DNA from 3 places in the Paenibacillus sp. EKM211P genome. Region 1 is predicted to be linked to each of the others. Evidence: riboswitches for the same ligand, from Rfam matches in the RefSeq annotation. Region 1 holds a riboswitch; each other region holds the start of a gene.
The links. Region 1 has a riboswitch for glycine ahead of gcvT (glycine cleavage system aminomethyltransferase GcvT). Riboswitches for the same ligand answer to the same signal wherever they lie in the genome.

Region 2: another riboswitch for glycine. It lies ahead of sdaAB (L-serine ammonia-lyase, iron-sulfur-dependent subunit beta); the one in region 1 lies ahead of gcvT (glycine cleavage system aminomethyltransferase GcvT).
Region 3: another riboswitch for glycine. It lies ahead of G9G57_RS23495 (alanine/glycine:cation symporter family protein); the one in region 1 lies ahead of gcvT (glycine cleavage system aminomethyltransferase GcvT).

The regions. Positions count from the first base shown of each region.
Region 1 covers NZ_JAAMNS010000002.1:573,322-580,273, reverse strand. The annotation lists gene gcvPA (aminomethyl-transferring glycine dehydrogenase subunit GcvPA) at 1-1,118, opposite strand, end outside; gene gcvT (glycine cleavage system aminomethyltransferase GcvT) at 1,242-2,342, opposite strand; glycine riboswitch at 2,422-2,518, opposite strand; glycine riboswitch at 2,532-2,605, opposite strand; gene gcvH (glycine cleavage system protein GcvH) at 3,014-3,412, shown strand; gene G9G57_RS05550 (PTS mannitol transporter subunit IICB) at 3,839-5,317, shown strand; gene G9G57_RS05545 (BglG family transcription antiterminator) at 5,400-6,952, shown strand, end outside.
Region 2 covers NZ_JAAMNS010000021.1:73,795-80,746, reverse strand. The annotation lists gene G9G57_RS23100 (Ig-like domain-containing protein) at 1-441, shown strand, start outside; gene sdaAA (L-serine ammonia-lyase, iron-sulfur-dependent, subunit alpha) at 522-1,421, opposite strand; gene sdaAB (L-serine ammonia-lyase, iron-sulfur-dependent subunit beta) at 1,411-2,100, opposite strand; glycine riboswitch at 2,312-2,426, opposite strand; gene G9G57_RS23085 (DUF6359 domain-containing protein) at 2,641-4,245, shown strand; gene G9G57_RS23080 (ABC transporter ATP-binding protein) at 4,575-5,606, shown strand; gene G9G57_RS23075 (ABC transporter ATP-binding protein) at 5,584-6,510, shown strand; gene opp4B (oligopeptide ABC transporter permease) at 6,525-6,952, shown strand, end outside.
Region 3 covers NZ_JAAMNS010000022.1:73,662-80,613, forward strand. The annotation lists gene G9G57_RS23480 (radical SAM/SPASM domain-containing protein) at 1-189, opposite strand, end outside; gene G9G57_RS23485 (LytR/AlgR family response regulator transcription factor) at 765-1,511, shown strand; gene G9G57_RS26100 (sensor histidine kinase) at 1,910-2,530, shown strand; gene G9G57_RS23495 (alanine/glycine:cation symporter family protein) at 2,656-4,074, opposite strand; glycine riboswitch at 4,233-4,327, opposite strand; glycine riboswitch at 4,339-4,423, opposite strand; gene G9G57_RS23500 (glycoside hydrolase family 1 protein) at 4,592-6,049, opposite strand; gene G9G57_RS23505 (LacI family DNA-binding transcriptional regulator) at 6,261-6,952, shown strand, end outside.

The DNA.
Region 1 (6,952 bases):
AAGCTCAGCAATTGTTCTAACGCATAGCGGCTTTTATGCAAATTCAGCTCGGCTACTTCCTGGATGCCCTGTCTCCCCATGACGGACAAGTACACAGATGCAGATACTGCAAGCAACGCTTGATTGGAGCAAATGTTAGACGTGGCCTTTTCACGGCGGATATGCTGTTCCCTCGCTTGTAAGGTCAGCACGAAGCCGCGTTTGCCGTTACGGTCTGTGGTTTGGCCTACGATACGCCCAGGGATACGGCGCATATGCGCCTGGGAAACGGCGAAGTAACCGCAGGTCGGACCGCCGAGGGAGGACGAGATCCCAAGCGGCTGCGCGTCTCCTACAACAATATCCGCGCCCTGCTTACCGGGCGCCTCCAGCAAGCCAAGTGCCAGCGGGTTGGCACTGACGACCATTAGCCCCTTGTGTGCATGGATGAGGTCAGCCATCGGCTTCAGATTTTCCACGGCTCCAAAAAAGTTGGGGCTTTGGATCAAGACAGCCGCCGTCTGTTCCGATACGGCCGCGGCAAGCGCATCGACATCCGTTACGCCGTCCGAACAGCCGATCTCCACAATGTCCAAGTCCAATCCGCGCGCATAGGCTGCCAATACCTGGCGTGCCTCTGGATGGACAGACCTTGATACGATAAGCTGTTTACGGCGCGTGGCTGCGGCGGCCAGTGAGCCAGCTTCCGCCAGAGCTGTCGCTCCATCGTACATACTGGCATTAGCTACTGCCATGCCTGTCAATTCGCAAATATACGACTGGAATTCAAAAATGGCTTGCAGCTCGCCCTGGCTTACTTCCGGCTGATAGGGGGTGTAGGCTGTGTAAAATTCGGAACGTGAGGTGATGTGCTGAATGACGGACGGAATATGATGATCATAAATACCTGCACCAAGAAAGCTGGCATGTGTATCTGTATTGGCATTGTGCCCGGCCAGCTCGGCCATGTGGCGAGTTAGGGCTCTTTCGTCGAGCCGAGAGGAAAGAGGGAGTTCCCCTTGGTATCGAATTGCCTCTGGAATGTCACTGAATAAATCATCAATGGATGATACGCCCACCACACGCAGCATTTCGGTTTGATCTTGTTCGGTCATGGGGAGATAGCGATGCTGCTTCATAAGTCCTGGCTCCTTTCGAAAAGCAAAATTTAGATAGTAAATTAGCTAATACATAATCGTAGTTGGAAAATCCAGAATTTCGTATCTGACATGATCGCTTTTTTAGAGTGAAGAGGATTAAGATCAGCGTGACCGTTTATAAAAGGGGGCTGGGACCACTTCCGCACGCAGGCGTTTACCTCGAATTTCGACCTCTAACGGTGTAGATAGGGTGCTAAAACGACTGTCCACCAGGGCTAGCCCCAAATTACGCTTCAAGGTGGGCGATTGAGTCCCCGTTGTGACCTCACCAATGTGTTGGCCTTCCGCGAAGACTGGATAATGAGCGCGCGGGATACCGCGGTCAATCATTTCCAGCCCGATCAACTTGCGAGGAATTCCTTGTTCTTTCTGGTGTTGCAGTGCTTCTCTGCCGATAAAATCTCCTTTATTCAACTTGACGAAGAAACCTAAACCAGCCTCAAGCGGTGAAATGGTGGCAGATAACTCTTGTCCGTACAGCGGCAGCCGTGCCTCAAACCGCAGTGTATCGCGAGCACCAAGCCCAGCGGGAATTAGCCCATACGATTCACCGCAACGAAGCAAACCATTCCACACGGCGGGTGCTTCCTCAGCAGGTATATAAAATTCAAAACCGTCTTCCCCGGTATATCCGGTTCGGGAGACGAGTGCTTTTGCTCCGAACAATTGCACATTCTCATGGAATCGGAAAGATGCCAGATTCGTAATATCTGCATCTGTCACGGCTGCGGCAATATGTGCTGCTTCCGGTCCTTGTAATGCCAGCAATGCGATCGCATCAGACACATTCTCCAGATGAACCGATGCAGGTACGTGGCGCATGAGCCAATCCCAATCTTTGTCGATGTTGGAGGCATTCACAACGAGCATGTAGCGCTCTGGTCCTTTGCAGTATACAAGCAAGTCATCCACTACGCCTCCATCGGGGTAACACAGGAGTGAATATTGTGCCTGGCCCGGTTCCAACTGGCTGACATCATTCGTGGTTACCCATTGCAAAAAAGCCTCGGCTTCTTTGCCCTCAACCAAAAACTCGCCCATGTGCGAGACATCGAATAAACCCGCGCGTTGCCGGACGGCCTCATGCTCTTTTTGGATGCCGCTAAACTGAACGGGAAGCTCCCACCCGCCAAAGTCAATACAACGAACCCCGGGCTGCGTCCCGTAGGACGGAAATAATGGTGTTCTTCGCAAATTAGACATTTTTTCACTCCTATCCAGTGTAATCGGCTAAACAAAAAAGACAGGCTGAAAGAAACGTATAGACGGCAGTCCATACTCTTCTTTCAGCTCTGTCCTTGATACCAGAAAGTTACCCCGGTGTGAACCAGGTTTCCCCTTGGGTGATCCGCTCTAATCGCGAATGCTCTCCAGAGATGCGTCCGGCAGAGGTCCTTTTGCCTGAGAGATTCACCTGCAATGCAAGTTTACTCCTTCGGCGCTACCTTTTGGATCAACGGTAGGTTACCCGGTTTTGCAGGTAACAACTTGATCCGAGTTCGCGTGCACAACTGTCTCAGAAACGACAACAGCTATGCGAATCTTTTGGGTAGTCTCTCCCTCCGCGTTCATCCGCGTTTGCAGTTGTCGGGGTATTTCCAAAAGCATTTGCTATAACCCATTAATACGCAAATTCATTCAAAATGTCAATAAAAATGTCATATAAAACAATCCAAAAAACATTTAATGTATAAATAAGGATATGTAAGCGTTTGTTACAAGTTATCATTTTTTAATATTCTATGCTATATGAGATAACATGAAGTATTTTTGTTAGTATTATTGACATGAGTGTTCATGTTGTCATAATCTTAACCTGTCTAATACAGGTGATTAAAAGCATTTTATTCATGTGGAAGTGAGGCGAAAGCAGGATGAGTGAAGTGAAACGGGAACTTTGGTATACAGACGAACATGAGTGGGTTCAGCGCACAGCAGACGGGACGTTGCGGATCGGCATTACAGACTTTGCACAGCATCAACTGGGTGATATTGTTTTTGTGGAATTACCTGGGGCGGGAGCAACGATTGAACAGGGGGCAGAGATTGGTACAATTGAATCGGTGAAGACCGTATCCGACCTTTTTGCTCCGGTGGCGGGAACCGTATTGAAAGTAAATGAAGCTCTGGAAAGCACACCTGAGCTGGTGAATGAATCTCCCTATGAAAAGGGTTGGATGATTGAAGTAGAGATGGGCAATGATGTCGAGGAGGCTCTGAGCAAGCTGCTGTCTGCGGATCAGTACGAGCAGTTGATTTCGGATGAACAATAATGAGCAATATAAGATGGAATATTAGCGCTTTATTCTAAATTTTTATATGGATATTGAATTGAATAAAAGCATCGTTAGTCCGCTCGTTTTGTGTATAAAATAGTCGCTATGATCTGACATGGCGGCTATTTTTTTGTTGTCTTTTAGAAGACGTTATTACGTCGATTTATTAGATTTAGAGGTGAGCTCCTCTATATAAGGTGCAGATTTACAGCACTGTTTTTTCGACTAATTTCTATTGTTATCGGTCATATTAAGAAGAATTATGCAGGTATAATACGTTGTCCGTTATTTTAAATTTAAATGTTGTCATCAACGTTCATGACGAAAGTACGTTTTCATTTCGTTGATGAAGATAGCGCTGTCATTTAGTATGAATTTTAAGAAAAGGTAGTGATGCTATTTACTCACAAGGAGGATATGAATATGAGCACAGTGGACACAAAGTCCAGTCCAAACGGTGGCGCTCGTGTCGCCGTACAACGTTTTGGCCGTTTTCTCAGCGGTATGGTGATGCCGAATATGGGAGCCTTTATTGCGTGGGGATTAATTACAGCACTCTTTATTCCGACCGGGTGGTTCCCGAACGAGGGTTTTGCACAACTGGTTGATCCGATGAAAAATTATTTGCTGCCGCTGCTGATCGGTTACACAGGAGGCACGATGATTCACGGACAGCGTGGAGGTGTGATCGGTGCCATTATGACGATGGGTGTCATTGTGGGGGCCGATATCCCGATGTTCCTGGGCGCAATGGTAGCTGGCCCGCTGGCTGCATGGATCTTGAAGAAGTTCGATAAGGCCATTGAAGGCAAAGTCAAATCAGGTTTTGAAATGCTGGTCAATAATTTCTCGGCCGGGATTATCGGTGCCATTCTAGCACTGCTCGCTCATGTGGGGATTGGCCCGGTCGTTCAAACCATCAGCCAAGTATTGTCGGCAGGGGTACAGTTTCTCGTAAATGCAGGGCTCTTGCCGCTTGTCAATCTCATTATTGAGCCCGGAAAAGTATTATTTCTCAACAACGCACTGAATCACGGAGTATTGAGTCCGATTGCGCTAGAGGAAGCTGCAAGAACAGGAAAATCCGTTTTGTTCATGCTTGAATCCAATCCTGGGCCGGGGCTCGGCATTTTGCTGGCCTATTGCCTGTTCGGTAAAGGCTCTGCGAAGTCGTCTGCTCCTGGTGCAGTTATCATTCATTTTTTCGGCGGGATTCATGAAATTTATTTCCCTTACATTTTGATGAAGCCGATTCTAATTCTTGCTGCTATAGCAGGGGGCGTTGTGGGAACCTTCTGTTTTATGTTGACAGGTGCCGGACTGGTTGCTGCTCCTTCACCAGGCAGTATCATCGCTTATTTCCTGATGACACCAAAAGGTGGATATTTGCCGATGCTGAGCGGTGTGGTCGCTGCTGCGGTCGTATCCTTTGCTGTGGCCGCAGTATTGCTCAAGACAGGTAAGCAGAAGGAAGAGGGGCTGGAGGAAGCTGCATCCCGCCTGAAAGATATGAAAAATCAAAGCAAAGGTGCAAGTGCTAACGCCAATGTAGCGGAAAGTAACCACGCATCTGCTCGTACTGTCGAGGGTGCAACAGATCGGCTGTTCAAGGATAAATCCGAAGTAAACAAAATTGTCTTTTCCTGTGATGCAGGTATGGGCTCAAGCGCCATGGGAGCCTCGATTTTACGCAAGAAAATGAAACAGGCGGGCGTGGACGTTACGGTAACAAATACGGCAATCAGTGAAATTCCACAGGATGCGGACATTGTCATTACGCAAAAAACGTTGACAGACCGGGCTAAAACGGTAGCCCCGAATGCTGAGCACATTTCCATTGACAATTTTCTGAAAAGCCCTGAATACGAAGCGCTGGTTGACCGTCTGAAATCCGACTCTTAATCCCTATAAAGTCAGCCGTCTGTGTACAGTTTGTATTTCCTGTTGAAAGGGAATAGAGCTTGGGAAGGAACGGTATGCGCTTATGAATATTACGAAACGACAATCTGACATCGTGGAGTATCTTTTGGAGCAGCCCCATGAGGTTACAGCCGGGGAAATTGCCGAGAAGATCAATGTCAGCACAAGGACGGTCCATCGGGAACTTGGCGCAGTCGAGTGTTGGTTGGCGGCTCATGAGGTAAAGCTGGAGAAAAAATCAGGAATCGGTATCTATGTGGATGCCGACCCGACTCAGCTTGCAAGTCTGCGGGAGCAGTTGCTGTATACGAAGTCAGACGATTACTCGGCTGAGGAGAGAAAGATTGTAGTGCTGTGCATGCTGCTGGATACACAGGAGCCAATCAAGTTACTGGCGCTGGCATCGGATTTGAAAGTCACAGTAACTACGGTCAGTCATGATCTGGACGAATTACGAGGCTGGATTGCAGATCGAGGGCTCGTGCTAGTGCGCAGACGGGGATACGGTGTCGAGATTACAGGACGGGAGATAGACAAAAGACGGGCGATTTCTGAGCTGGCTCTCGAATATTTGGATGAATCGGCTCTGTTTTCCGGTCGTGAGGAGCTTCGTCCGGTGACACGTGTCACTGAAAAGTTGCTGGAGATGATTGGCAGGGAGAACTTGCTAACCGTGGAGAACGCCCTCTGGCAGCCTCATGATCAATGGCTGAAAAACATGGTGGAAAGCAAATATATGGAGTTGCTGATTCAAATTTGCGTGTCACTGGCACGTCTACGACTCGGGTACGTTGTAGATCATCGTGCCTCCCTCCCGTATTCGAAGACAGATTCGGAGGAGAATATCATGCTGCGCACAGCTATGGTAGAACGCATATGCGCAGAGTTGTCGGCGGCGCTGGCTATTGACTTTCCAGACCAGGAACGAAGTTATTTCAGGTTGCTGTTCCGTGATGCTGAGGATCATTCCACCCGCTTGCTGCCACTGGATGATCTTGTACTGCTGGAGTCGGTTCATGAGTTGATTCGTCGTGTGGAGGCAGAGACTGGCACACCATTGGCAGAGGACCGCGTTCTGCGTGAAGGGCTGATTGCCCATATGACTCCAGTATTCAAACGTTTGAGGGAAGGGAGGTCCATCCGCAACCCCCTCCTTCAGCAAATCCGCAAGGATTACGGCAGTTTATTCGATTTGGTCAAAAAGGCTGCGGCGGATATGACAGAAATGGAAGTACCAGATGAAGAGATCGGATTTCTGGTCATGCATTTTGGCGCTTCGCTGGAGCGGCTGAGACAGTTGCAACGGGAGGTGCGGGCGATCGTAGTCTGCACGAGCGGGATTGGATCTTCCAGACTTCTGGCAACCAGACTGGCCAAGGAGCTGCCACAGATCAAAATCGTGGATAGGGCCTCATGGTACGAGGCGACGCGAATTCCCAAGGAGGATTATGATCTGATCATTTCGACAGTGGAGCTGCCGCTTGAACCGGATCGATATCTCAAAATCAGTCCGCTGCTGACGCAAGAGGAGAGTGACCGTCTGCGTCATTTTATCCAGCATATTACACTCAATCAACTCAATAACCATCCTCAGGAACAGGCTGTTCAGCCCGGCCA
Region 2 (6,952 bases), on a different contig from region 1:
ACGATTGCGATTGTAGTTAAATCCAGTGATGGCAAAGAAAAGGATGTTACAACCCAAGCTGAATGGAAAACGTCCAACTATAAGGTAGCCACCGTCAAAAAGGGTCAGGTTACCGCGGTCAGCTACGGTAAGGCTAACATTCAGGCGAAGTTTGGCGGTAAGGTGATCAGCGTACCTGTTGATGTTGATACGCTTAAATACCTGCAAACGGACGAAGTCGCCTTGACTTTGAAGGCAGGGCAGCTGGCCAAGGTTACGGCTACAGCCACGTATAAGGATGAGTCGGAGAAGGATGTTTCCAAACCTGCTGTCTGGTCCTCGTCCAGAATTATTGTTGCGACCGTCAAAGACGGCAACATTAAGGCACAGGGCAAGGGCAAAGCTGTAATTACAGTGAAATATGCAGGTAAAATGACGAAGGTACAGGTAACCGTTCAGTAATCTGTTAAAATGAAAAGAAAAAGAGCAAGCATACGTCTAGAGACGATATGCTTGCTCTTTTCTTTTTTGAAGCTTAGAAGCTACGATTTATTCTTCTTGGTTGATGTGTTGCGTGTCAGTGATTCGGTCAAACGCTTGCCAGTGGGTGTCTGGGCCAAGCCGCCTTTGGCGGTCTCGCGGTGCTTCGACGGCATCGCGCTGCCGACTTCAAGCATCACGTCGATGACTTCGTCAGACGGAATGGCGCTGCGCACACCCGCCAAAGCCATATCCGCCGCGGCAAGCGCAGTCACGGCTCCCAGTCCGTTGCGCACGATGCAAGGAATCTCCACGAGTCCAGCGACGGGGTCGCAAATCAGGCCGAGCGTGTTCTTAAGAGCGAGGCCTACGGCGTGAACGGCCTGCTCAGGTGTGCCACCGCGTAGCTCCACCATCGCGCCAGCGGCCATCCCGATGGCTGAGCCAATCTCAGCCTGACAGCCTCCCTCCGCGCCGGAAATGAAGGAATTGTTGGCGATGACGTAGCCAATGGCTCCGGCTGCGAACAAGCCGTGCACCATATGCTCATCATCCCAGCCGAATCGCTCCTGCGCACTAATGAACACACCGGGGATGACTCCACAAGAGCCAGCAGTGGGCGTAGCCACAATACGCCCCATGGATGCATTAACCTCCGACACGGATAGCGCATAAGCCATGGCGAGTGCAGAGGCGTCGCCGGAGCAGGTTTCCCCTGCCCGCAGATACTCGGCCAGACGCTTGCCATCACCGCCCGTTAATCCACTGCGGGATACGGTGTCTTGTGTCTGACCACGATGAACGGCCTCCTTCATGACTTCATAATAATCAGACATTTGGCGGAAGATTTCTTCTTCCGTTGTATTCGTCTCTTGTACCTGCTCTTGAATCATCAGGCGGCCAATCGTGGTGGATTCCTCCGCGCATATGGCGCTGATTTCATGCAGATGGCTAAATCGCATCAGATTCAGCTCCTTTTTTCAAATTAATCATTTTAATTTCGTACATATGTGGTAAGGATCGTAGTTTTGCGATCAGTTCAGCCGTAGGAGGACTGTCCGTTTCGATGGCGGTAAGTGCTTCTCCATCTCGGCCTTTGCGATCCACATGCATATAGGCAATGTTAATGTCGGCAGCGCCGAGTGCTGAAGTCACCGCACCTAATGTGCCGGGCTTATCCGAGTGAAGAAGCACCAACGTAGCCAGCTCCCCGGTCAGGTTGACTCGGAATTCGTTGAGCTGCTGGACATGGATGCTGCCGCCGCCGATGGAGGAGCCCAGCAGTGTGCGCTGATCCTCACCCTTCCACAGTTCAAAACGGACGGTATTTGGATGGGGCGCGGGTAGTCCGCTGACGGCAAACTCCACGGCCATTCCAGCCTGCTCCGCCCATTGCTCGGCATCTGGAATTCGGTGGTCGTCTGTATCGTAATTGAGCAGGCCTGCGATGAGTGCTAGGTCTGTACCGTGTCCTTTGTAGGTGTCGGCGAAGGAGCCGTACAGTGTCATGCGGGCACGGTCCGGCTGCATCCCGAGCCAGTGACGGGCAACGCGTGCAAGCCGCACCGCGCCTGCAGTGTGTGAACTGGAAGGTCCGGTCATGGCCGGACCGATAATGGAAAATACATCTTTGAAACGCATGGTGTGGCCCCCTGTATGTTCTAGTACCATAGTATATGGTATTTCCGCGTTTGTGCGCAGCTATGACGGTTCCTAATGCTGACGTACAATGTGAGCGCAAAAAAGGACAGGATAAGGAAGTTTCCCTTATCTCTGTCCTCGTTACCTGAGAGTTTCGTGCGGTGTACTTACCGCCTTACCCCTTGGGTGGCTTGCGCTCTCTCCAGAGTTGCGTCAGATGACGATACATGGACCTGAGAGATTATCCGCCAGCCGGGTGCTGACGTCTTGCTCCTTCGGTGCCGCCAGCGTGTAAGCCCCTGGACAGACTCTCCCGTCATCTTCATTCGCGTATACCGTTCTACATATCTTTCTTAGCGTAATGTATGCCGTGCTCGGTGTCAATCGCAGGTTTCAATTTTTACATAAACAGGCGAGTTTCCGATAAAAAAGATTAAAATTTACATAATTATGGATGAAATCAGGAAGGAATTAGAAGATTGACAGCTAATCTGATAGAGGACAAGTACATTTATGGAATTATAGGAGGGATATTGACGTATGGTAAAAGGCTTGCGGTTCACAGGTTCACGCTTGAAAGGGGTGCTGCATCTAGCAGCGATCGTATCGCTGTTGATTGGGATCCTCGTTCCATTCGGTCAGGTCAAGGCAGAGGGAGCATTGACAGTAGACGAAGCACTTCAGCGCCAAGGCAGTGGAGGTACAGTGACGGTGGAAGGCTACATCGTCGGACATGCTACCGGATCGAAAACAGCTAATTTTTCTGCTCCGTTTGCGAATGATTTTAACGTACTGATTGCCGACCAGGCCAATGAACGTAGCACGTCTAATCTATTGGATGTGCAGCTGACATCTGCGTACAGAGGGCAATTTGGGTTAACAGGTCATCCTGAACTGGTCGGCAGCAAAATTCGCGTGACAGGTACGCTTGGTGCCTACAATAATTTTGGTGGAGTAAAAAGTCCAAGCGCTGTGGAACTGGTGAGTGGAAGCGAGCCGGGGGAACCAGGTGAACCTGACGAACCTGAACCTGGCAACCCGGGTCAACCCGGTACTACACTGCCGGATGGAAAAGGCAAAAAGGTGCTGTTCGATAATACGCACGCACAGACGGCTGGTGCAGCAGATTGGGTCATTGAAGGCGCCTTCTCCGACTTTGCCAATGGATTACGTAATGTAGGCTTTACTGTGGATCAATTGAACCGCCCTATTCCTTTTACTTATGGAGAACAGGCCATAACCTATGATAAGCTGCGCCAATATGATGTGTTCATCATCGGTGAAGCGAATGTGGCCTTTAAGGCATCCGAGCAGGCTGCCCTGCTGCAATATGTGAATAACGGGGGAAGTGTCTTCTTCATCTCCGACCATTATAATGCCGACCGTAACAAAAACCGTTGGGATTCCTCCGAGGTTATGAATGGCTACCGTCGTGGAGCCTATACTAATCCGGCCAAAGGCATGACTGCAGAAGAAGCTGCATCGCCGGCGATGCAAGGATTAACAAGCTCCGATTGGCTGGCGACCAACTTTGGTGTTCGTTTCCGTTACAATGCGCTTGGCGATGTAAATGCTACGGACATCGTAGCCGCAGATCAATCCTTCGGCATTACCAAGGGTGTACGCTCGATTGCCATGCATGCGGGATCTACGCTGGCTATTATTGATCCTACCAAAGCCAAAGGAATTGCCTATATCCCGACAGGTACAAAAAAATGGGGCAATGCAGTAGACCAAGGAGTCTATAACGGCGGAGGCCGTGCGGAAGGTCCTTATGCTGCGATCTCCAAGGTGGGTCAAGGCAAGGCAGCATTTATCGGTGATTCTTCCCCTGTAGAAGATGCTACTCCGAAATATGCGCGTGAGGAAAACGGACAGTCGAAAAAGACATATGATGGTTTTAAGGAAGTAGACGATGCCACCTTCCTAGTGCAAACGGTTCAATGGCTTGCGTGGAAGCAGGACTACACGAAATTATCCGATGTGGCAGGTTTAACGCTGGATCAACCGACGAAGCTGTTGCCGTTTGAAGAGCCTGCGGCTTCCACAGAACCGCAACCGGAGCCTTGGTCTGCTCCAGCAGCAGGCTACAAATGGTACGATCCAAGAACGTTCAAGTCAGGCTCCTATGGAGCGGCTTCGTAATAAACGCAAAAAATTTAGTGTAAGTGGTTGGTCGCTAGTTAGCCGTTTGGTCCTCTGTAGGGGATCAAACGGCTTTTTTGTGATGAAAATTAACCTGTGGTTGGTTATTTTATTACATTTTGTGCCAGGAAGGTCGCGCTACGGCTGGATCATTGATTTTTTAAATGATGTTGATAGCATAATCTTAATTGATATATCCATATACTGGTGATAGGATGTATTCAAATTATTCCGACAAAAACGGTATGTAATGTTTGTGGAAGGTTTTAACATCAAACATGGTGAGAATAAGCAGGACAAGACCATGGAGAATGGAGGAAGCGCGCGCATTGAATATCGAACCTGTGTTGGAGATTAAAGGATTATCCGTATCTTTTCGTATCAACGATCAATACCACCCGGCAGTCGATCATCTGGATCTGACGGTCAACCCCAATGAAGTGCTGGCTGTAGTCGGAGAATCCGGTTGTGGCAAAAGCGCGCTGGCGCTTTCCATCCCACAATTGCATGACATGGAGCGGACACGTGTCGAAGGAAAGGTTCTTTTTAAAGGCACGGATCTGATCCGTCTCTCCTCAGGGCAAATGAATAAAATCCGCGGAGCGGGCATTGGCATGATCTTTCAGGACCCGCTGACAGCACTGAACCCGTTAATGAGCATTGGCAAGCAGATCGAGGAAAATCTCGATTATCATACGTCCCTATCTACGAAGCAAAAAAGGGAACGTGTACTGGAGCTACTGGAAAGCGTGGATATACCCAACCCCGTACGTGTGTATGAACAGTATCCACATGAACTTTCAGGAGGGATGCGCCAGCGTGTGATGATCGCGATTGCCATAGCTTGCCGACCCTCACTTATTATTGCAGATGAGCCGACGACTGCGCTCGATGTAACCATTCAATCGCAAATTCTTGACTTGCTCAAACAGCTTCAACAGGAGACTGGAAGCGGAATTATTCTGATTACGCACGATCTTGGCGTTGTGGCCGAAGTAGCTGACCGTGTGGTGGTCATGTATGCCGGAGAAATCGTGGAAAGCGCTGATGTTTTTGAATTATTCCGGCATCCACAGCATCCGTATACGCGTTCCTTGCTAGCCTCCATGCCGGGATCGCATACCAAGGGAGAATCGCTGCATGTCATTGGTGGCATTGTTCCCTCATTGCAAGATATTCCTCGCAATAGCTGTCGCTTTGCTTCGCGTATTCCCTGGATTCAGCAGAGAATGCATGAAGACCATCCCCGATTAAAAGAAATTTCCCCCGGCCATTGGGTCCGCTGTACATGTTACCAGCATTTTCATTTTGAAGACGAAACAAAGGGAGAGGCTGCTCATGGCACTACTGGAGCTAAATGATTTGAAGGTTCATTATCCGGTGCGCGGTGGTTTTTTCCAGCGTGTTGTTGATCAGGTAAAAGCAGTGGATGGCGTGTCGATCAGCATAGAGGCAGGCCAAACATATGGGCTAGTGGGAGAATCCGGCTGCGGAAAAACGACGACAGGCAGGACGATTATCGGCCTGAATAAGCTGACGAGCGGACAGATTATTTTTAATGGAAAGGACCTTGCGGCTTTGAGTCGGAATAATCGCCATCCGCTGCGTAGAGACATTCAGATGATTTTTCAGGACCCCTATTCTTCGCTTAACCCGCGCAAGCGCGTATTGGATGTCATTGCTGAACCGCTGCGGAACTTTGAAAGGCTGAGTGATGAGGAAGAGCGGCGAAAAGTGCAGATGCTGCTGGAAAAGGTCGGCTTGAACGCTGATGCGGCCTACAAATATCCGCATGAATTTTCCGGAGGCCAGCGGCAACGGATCGGGATTGCGCGTGCGCTGACATTAAATCCAAAACTGATTATTGCTGATGAACCGGTATCGGCGCTTGATGTTTCTGTGCAGGCACAGGTGCTTAATTTTATGAAGGATGTGCAGCGAGAGTTCAAATTGACGTATTTGTTCATTAGTCATGACCTGGGTATTATCCGCCATATGTGTGACCAAATCGGCATCATGTACCGAGGTCGCTTAGTGGAACAGGGAAGCGAGCAGGACATTTATGAGCGTCCACAGCATTTGTATACCCAGCGGCTTATTGCCACCATTCCCAGTATTGATCCTGCGAAGCGGCTAGAAAATGCTCGAAAAAGGCAGAAGCTTTTATCCTCTTACAAGTCAGAGCTGCCCAAACATTTAGATACGAGTGGAAAGCCGTTCGCACTAAAATCAGTAAGTCCATCCCATCAAGTCGCGCTACCTTAAGGGAGGTACAGAATATGTGGAAATTTACAATGCGTCGACTGCTGGTTATGATCCCTCAACTTTTTGCACTGAGTGTGCTTATATTTTTCCTAGCTAAGGCTATGCCAGGGGATGCCCTGACAGGGCTCATCACTTCAACACCCAATCTGAATCCGGCTGCACTGGAAGAACAGCGGCAAAAACTGGGACTCAATGACCCGGTGTGGGTGCAATATGGGAACTGGCTCGTCCAGCTTGCTCATGGGGATCTGGGCAAATCTTATGTACATAAAATTAGCGTTACCGACTTGATTGGCAGTCGTTTGGGGAACACGTTCTTTCTGGGTGTAGTGATTCTGGTTCTGACGTATCTGATCGCCATTCCGCTGGGAGTACTCAGTGGTCGGTATCAGCATAGTCTGCTGGATAAAACCGTGGTGGGGTATACCTATCTCAGCTTTGC
Region 3 (6,952 bases), on a different contig from region 1:
ACATTCGATAAGATTTTTAAGATAAGTATCATTATTTATTGCCAATCCATTGTTTGTAAGTTCACAAAACTGTTTATAGTACTCCGGTTCAAGAACTGCCAATGCACCTGTTCGAGAATTATAAAGTACCGTTTTATCGGTATTTTCAATAATGTCATTAAAAATAAAGTTATATTGCGAAGCTTTCATTTTAGCCCTCCTTAGAATGGATGCGGTCCCTATGTAATTATGAATCGATTAACTAGTGACAAAATTCACATAAGTTTTAAAAATAAGATGTACGCTCATTCTGAGTTGTAATAGCATTCTCGCAGTGCACACTAGCCACCAAGAATAGATGTCCATCATCCGAAACCGGACTGAATTTAAAAGCCATCCTACACCTTTATAGTTTATTCATATACTTTATTCTCTCTGGACAATATCTATACTAGATAGCTTTTCCTTCTCGGCTTTTAATGTAGCATAAGGCAAAAAGAAAAAATAAGCTTGTATCCTGAAATGCAAAAAAGTCCATCTCAACGACCAAATATGTCAGCTTCATGTGAGATTAATATTTTTGTTACCTATTCTAAGCAATAAAGAAGAACGTATCCATTCCCTCGCCTGGGCTACGTCCTATCCACAGTATAAGTATGCATTTGAACTTTTACTAACAAAAATTCCATAACCTGATGGTAATTTTTTTCATATGTAAAACATCACTTCGAATAGACTTTTTTTACAATATACTGGATTTATATAACATATTTGAGGTGGTCTATTTGTTTCAAGTTGCTGTTTGTGACGATGATCCCGCAATGCATAAAATTTTACAACACTTTTTCATGTGTATGTCAGTAAGTGAATCCTTTGATTTTAATCTACAATTCTTTTTATCTGGGGAAGATCTAATCAAATCTTACAGTTCACAAGAGCGATACCCCTTTCATATTATCTTGTTAGATATTGAAATGAGGGAATTATCGGGAATTGAAACTGCAAAACTTATTCGCCTTTTTCCTGACCGAGAAGTTCAAATCATATTTCTAACTAACTATCCAGAATACATGCTAGAAAGTTTTGAAGTACAAGCATTTCAATATTTACTTAAACCCCTTACTTATAAACTCTTTGTAGAAAAAATAAATAAACTATGTCATTATATGCGTTCTTCAGTATCCCACTTTCTGTCTGTGAAAAATAAAACTGAGCATCTTGTATTGAGACACTCTGAGATCATAGCCATCTCAAAAGGTGAAAACAATTACATCCATAATGAACTTTGTATTGCAACGGATTCACACAACTATTTTATTTCTGGAACGTTGAAAGCGGTTTATGAACAATTAAAATATCCGTTTGTGTTTATACATAGGTCAATAATTGTGAATTTAGTTCATATACGTAAGTTTTCAGCTACTTCTGTTATTATGTCAAACGAACAAGAATTCCCTGTAGGTCGTTCTCACGCTAAATCACTTCGTGAGGCGTATGCTCGTTTTATAATTTCTCGTTTTCAGGAAGGGTGAGTTTTTTGAATCATTGCGTTTACATTAATGTCACCTCGTTTTCTAATTACTCTTTATTTTTATTTAGCACAACAAAGCAAAGTCATTTTTCCAATCCAATAGTTAACCTTTTTTTACTTTTCGCCTCTTTACACTTCATACTTATTACAGTACTAGTAGTTCATTATTTTAAAAAAGGAAGAAAATACAAGATAGGGATTGTGTATTATTTTGTAATATTAATAGGAACATCGTTTAACTTGCTCATACATTACGGTTTATTTTCTTTTATGAAACATAATTTATTCTTTATAATGTCAATCATCAGTATTCTTGGAATGAACGTGATTAATGTCTTTCTAACGGACAAGTTGATAGAAAAGTCAAACCTCTCATGCTTTTTTCAAAAGCAAATGCTGATGCAAGAAAAACGTTATAAAGAAACAATTCGATCTCTTAGTGATATCAAACGAAGTATTCATGATTTCAAAAAACAGTTAATTTTTGTCCGTGCTTGTTTACAAGAACAGAGGACGGAAGAGGGTGTTAATCACATCAACCAAACTCTAAAAAATATAGACTCACCAAAACTTCATATAACAACAGGACATCTCGTTATTGATGCTTTAGTAAATCATACTTTCAGCATCGCTAATAAAAGTGGGATAGCTTTCTTCCATCAAATCCATATTAACCCGGCAAATATTAGTATTGGAAGTCATGATCTATGTATTGTCTTAGGTAATGTTTTCGATAATGCTATTGAAGCTGTAATGCAGCTTCCTAGAAAGAAAGAGCATTCAATTCATTTGGAAATTTTCACCGATAATATTGCCCTATGGATTTATGTTCGCAATTCAAAAAGTAATTATCTCAATACAGCATTCTCAACCAAAACATACAATCCCCCTTTAAAAAAACATGGGTATGGATTACTTAACATCCAGCAAGTGATAAAGAAATATGGTGGTTATTTAAATACAACTATTACGGATTCGCATTTTCAAATTACGATTATGCTCCCATGTAATAACTCTTAGGTTTGTAAACGTTATGGATTAAGAGATATTCAGAATAAATAAAATGTCGGTAATCACCAGTCTTATAACCTAAAAAAAGGAGTACCCTCAAGCCTGTGATGGCTGAGGATACTCCCTTTTAGTATTTATGAATTTACCGTTTGTCCCTTTTCTTCTACTTGGATAGCCGCCCCTACATTGGCACCAGCAAGAATACCCTTGTTCTTATTAGGATACAAAGAATTCATATAAGTCCGGGTTTCTGCAACAACAATTCCCGACAAGCCGAGCAGTGCAATCAGGTTCGGAAAAGCCATCATGGCGTTAAAAATATCTGCCAGCAGCCAGATGGCATCGAGCTTGATGAACGCGCCTCCGGCAACCAGTACGATGAACAGATAACGGTATGGTTTAATCCACTTGACCCCAAGCAAATATTCAACACAGCGTTCCCCGTAGTAGTTCCAGCCAAGTATCGTTGTGAACGCAAATAAAATAAGGCTAATCGTCACGAGCTCTGCTCCAGCCGGAAAGGCACTGGAAAACGCATGCTGAGTCATCAGACCTCCATCATCATTTCCACTCCATATTCCCGTAACCAGCAATGTAAATCCTGTCAAATTACAAATAATCATCGTATCGATAAAAACGCCCGTCATGGATATTAGCCCTTGTTCTGCGGGCCATTTCGTCTTAGCTGCTGCTGCTGCGATTGGCGCACTTCCCAAACCAGCTTCATTTGCAAAGATCCCTCTGGCAACTCCGCTTCGCATCGCCAGCATAATCGTGGCTCCGGCAAATCCACCCGTCGCAGATGTTGTCGAGAAAGCCCCTTGTAATACTAGTGCGATCGCATGAGGAAGCTCTCCTGCAAACTTAATGAGTACGATTAAACAAACCACGATATAGAGCCCCGACATGAATGGAACAATCTTTGTGGATACCTTGGCGATACTTTTGAGTCCTCCAATCGTAACAACAGCCGTCAACACGGAAATAATGATTGCTGTAACTACTGTTGGCACGCCAAAGCTACTTTCCGTAGAAGAAACGATAGCCTTTACTTGCGGAAAAGTACCGATTCCAAATAGTGCTACAAGAATACCAGAAAAGGCAAACAACATCGCCAGCGGCTTGAAACGGCGGCCAAGCCCATTTTCAATATAATACATCGGTCCACCCGAAAATTGTCCGTTCCGGTCTTTAACACGGTATTTAACGGATAATAGCCCTTCCGCATATTTGGTTGCCATCCCGAAAAAAGCTGCAACCAGCATCCAGAATAATGAACCGGGCCCACCCAGTTTGATCGCTGTTGCGACACCGACGATACTTCCCGTACCTACAGTAGCTGCAAGTGCCGTACTCAATGCTCCAAAGCTACTGACATCCCCGCTGCCTTCGTCCGGCGCTTTACCAATTAGCTTGAGCGCTAAGGGCAATCGAATAATCTGAAGCATCTTCAGACGGATCGTTAGCCACAACCCAGTGCCCATGACGAGAATTAGAAGCGGCGCTCCCCACATCCAACTGTCAATCGTTTCTAACACATGTACCAAATTCATTTCAACCCGCTCCTTCAGCATAGTAGAAAACAAAAAAGAGTCAAATCTGTTGATTCGACTCTTGGAGAGGTTAAAGGCACGAAAAAATACAACCATCTTGTGCAGGATTTCACCTCTAAAAGCTTATAAAAAGCCTAGGGCTATCCCTGTCACAGGTTATTCGCGTCTCTGTCCTTTTGCCTGAGAGTTTAAGCAGATGTGATCTGCGGTGCACCTTCGGCGCCCAATTAAGGGTCTCTCCAGAGTTCTGTCCGTTTACGGTCCCTGCTCGTTGCTGTAAATCAGCCTAAGCACCTGAGAGTTTTGCCCCTTCGGTTGGAACTTTCATTCCATCTCCCGCAAACATCAACCAGACATATGAAATTTTTATTCATTATACAGAAAAATTTCAGCTTATTACAAGTGAAAAATTTGTGAAGCCCTCTGAAAGAATCAATAGAGTGTCTATACAAAAAGCGGGTACAGCAGATTGCATCCTGAGGATTTTCTCTGCTGTACCCGCCAAAACGATATGGAATTACAATTCTTCACCGTTGGTTGCTATCACATTTTTATACCAGTTAAATGAGTCCTTTTTGGAGCGTTGAAGCGTTCCGTTACCGTCATCATCCAGATCAACGTAAATAAATCCGTAGCGCTTGGACATTTCGGACGTAGACATGCTCACAAGGTCGATAGGTCCCCAACTGGTGTAACCAATCAGATCAACACCGTCAGCAATCGCTTCCTTCATTTGGGCAATATGCTGACGCAAGTAATCAATGCGATACGTGTCATGCACAGAGCCGTCTTCTTCTACCTTATCATACGCACCCAGGCCATTTTCCACGATGAACAGTGGCTTTTGATAGCGATCATAAAACGTATTCAGTGTAACACGCAGGCCGATCGGATCGATCTGCCATCCCCAGTCGGAAGACTGCAGATACGGATTTTTCACACCGCCTATCAGGTTCCCTGCTGCCTTTTCGCCTTCTGGCCCTGCCGATACGGTCAAGGTCATATAGTAACTAAATGAGATAAAATCGACCGTGTTATTTTTCAAAATTTCGGCATCGCCGGATTCTGTCTGGATCACAATATTATTTTCTTCAAAATAGCGGTTCATATAGTTGGGATATTCCCCACGAGCATGCACATCCGTAAAGAACAGGTTCATTTGATTTTCATGCTGTGCTTTCAGGATATCTTCTGGGTTACACGTATGTGGGTAGCTTTCAATGCGGGCCAGCATACAGCCGATCTGAGCGCCCGGAATGATCTCATGTCCCCGTTTGGTCGCCAATGCACTTGCTACAAATTGATGGTGCAATGCTTGATATATCGCTTGTTGCTTGTTTTCTACACGGTCAATAACCACACCGCCGCCTGTAAACGGGCTCATAGTCATGACATTAATTTCGTTAAAGGTCAGCCAGTATTTTACTTTATCCTTATAGCGTGTAAATACCGTTTCGGCATATTTTACGTAATGATCCACGACTTCGCGTCCCAACCAGCCATTATACTTCTGTGTCAGACCTAGCGGTGTTTCATAATGCGACAGTGTTACCAAAGGCTCAATACCATACTTGCGCAGCTCATCGAATACATTGTCGTAGAATTGCAATCCCGCTTCATTCGGCTCGGCATCATATCCATTCGGGAAAATCCGCGACCAGTGGATGGACATCCGGAATACTTTAAAGCCCATTTCTGCAAACAAGGCAATATCTTCTTTGTAGTGGTGGTAAAAGTCCACACCTTCACGCTTTGGAAAACGGACGTTTACCTTCCCTGCCAAGATGTCCTCCAGTCGTTCGGACGAAATTTCTATAGCATGATCGTTCTTACGTTCTGATTTAGGTACATAGGCTATCATGTCTGCGCTGGATAGACCTTTTCCATCTACGTCAAAAGCACCTTCCAATTGGTTGGCTGCAGTTGCCCCGCCCCAGAGGAAGTTTTTCGGGAATCCTTTTAGCGTCTTCGTCATGGTATGAAAACCTCTTTCCTTAATTTAATGTTTTCACTTTAGTCAGTAACCCGTCAGGTGCTGCAATGCGAATCCATAACTAACGGTAACCGTTCTCCTTTGAAATGCATCGACAGATGCTTTAAAATAGACGTAATGCCCTCATAAAGCATCCTAATTGTTGTAACGCGTTTCATGTCAAGTATTTTTTTCTTAGGTGAGGAGAAGCATCATGTCGAATCTTGATCAAATTGCAAAACTGGCGGGCTTTTCCAAAGCTACGGTATCCAGAGTGTTAAATCAGTCCCCCCATGTAAGCCAAGAAACCAGAGCTAAAATTTTAAAAATAATGCAGGAATTGGATTATGTTCCTAATCGGAATGCGATCTCTCTATCCAAGGGTCAGACGCTTCAGATTGGTATCATCACTTCAACTATCAATGAAATTGTGCTGGCATTTCTGGACAGCTTTGTGGAAATCGCAGGCCAATATGAATTCCAAACCATTATTTATACTTCGGGAGAAGACAAAAAGAAAGAGCTTCAAGCTTTCGAGGATTTAAAAAGAAAAAGAGTCGATGCGCTGGTCATCATTTCCTGCGTGAATGACACTGATTTTTTGAGTACCTATTGTAAATATGGACCGATCGTGGCATGGCAACGTATGGAGCATACCGATATTCGCTCCGTCGCTATGGATCAATATGAAGGATACATGTTAGCATTAAAACATTTGATACAAAAAGGCTATACACGTATAGCCAATGCTTTTGGTCGTCCGAGCAGCATCAATACTCACAGCAGACAACGAGCCTATGAGCAGATCATGAGTGAACACAATCTGCCGGTGCTGCCACACTGGAACTATTCTTCTATTTATAACATTCGTGATGGCGAACAGGTCGTGCGCAATTTGTTACAGCA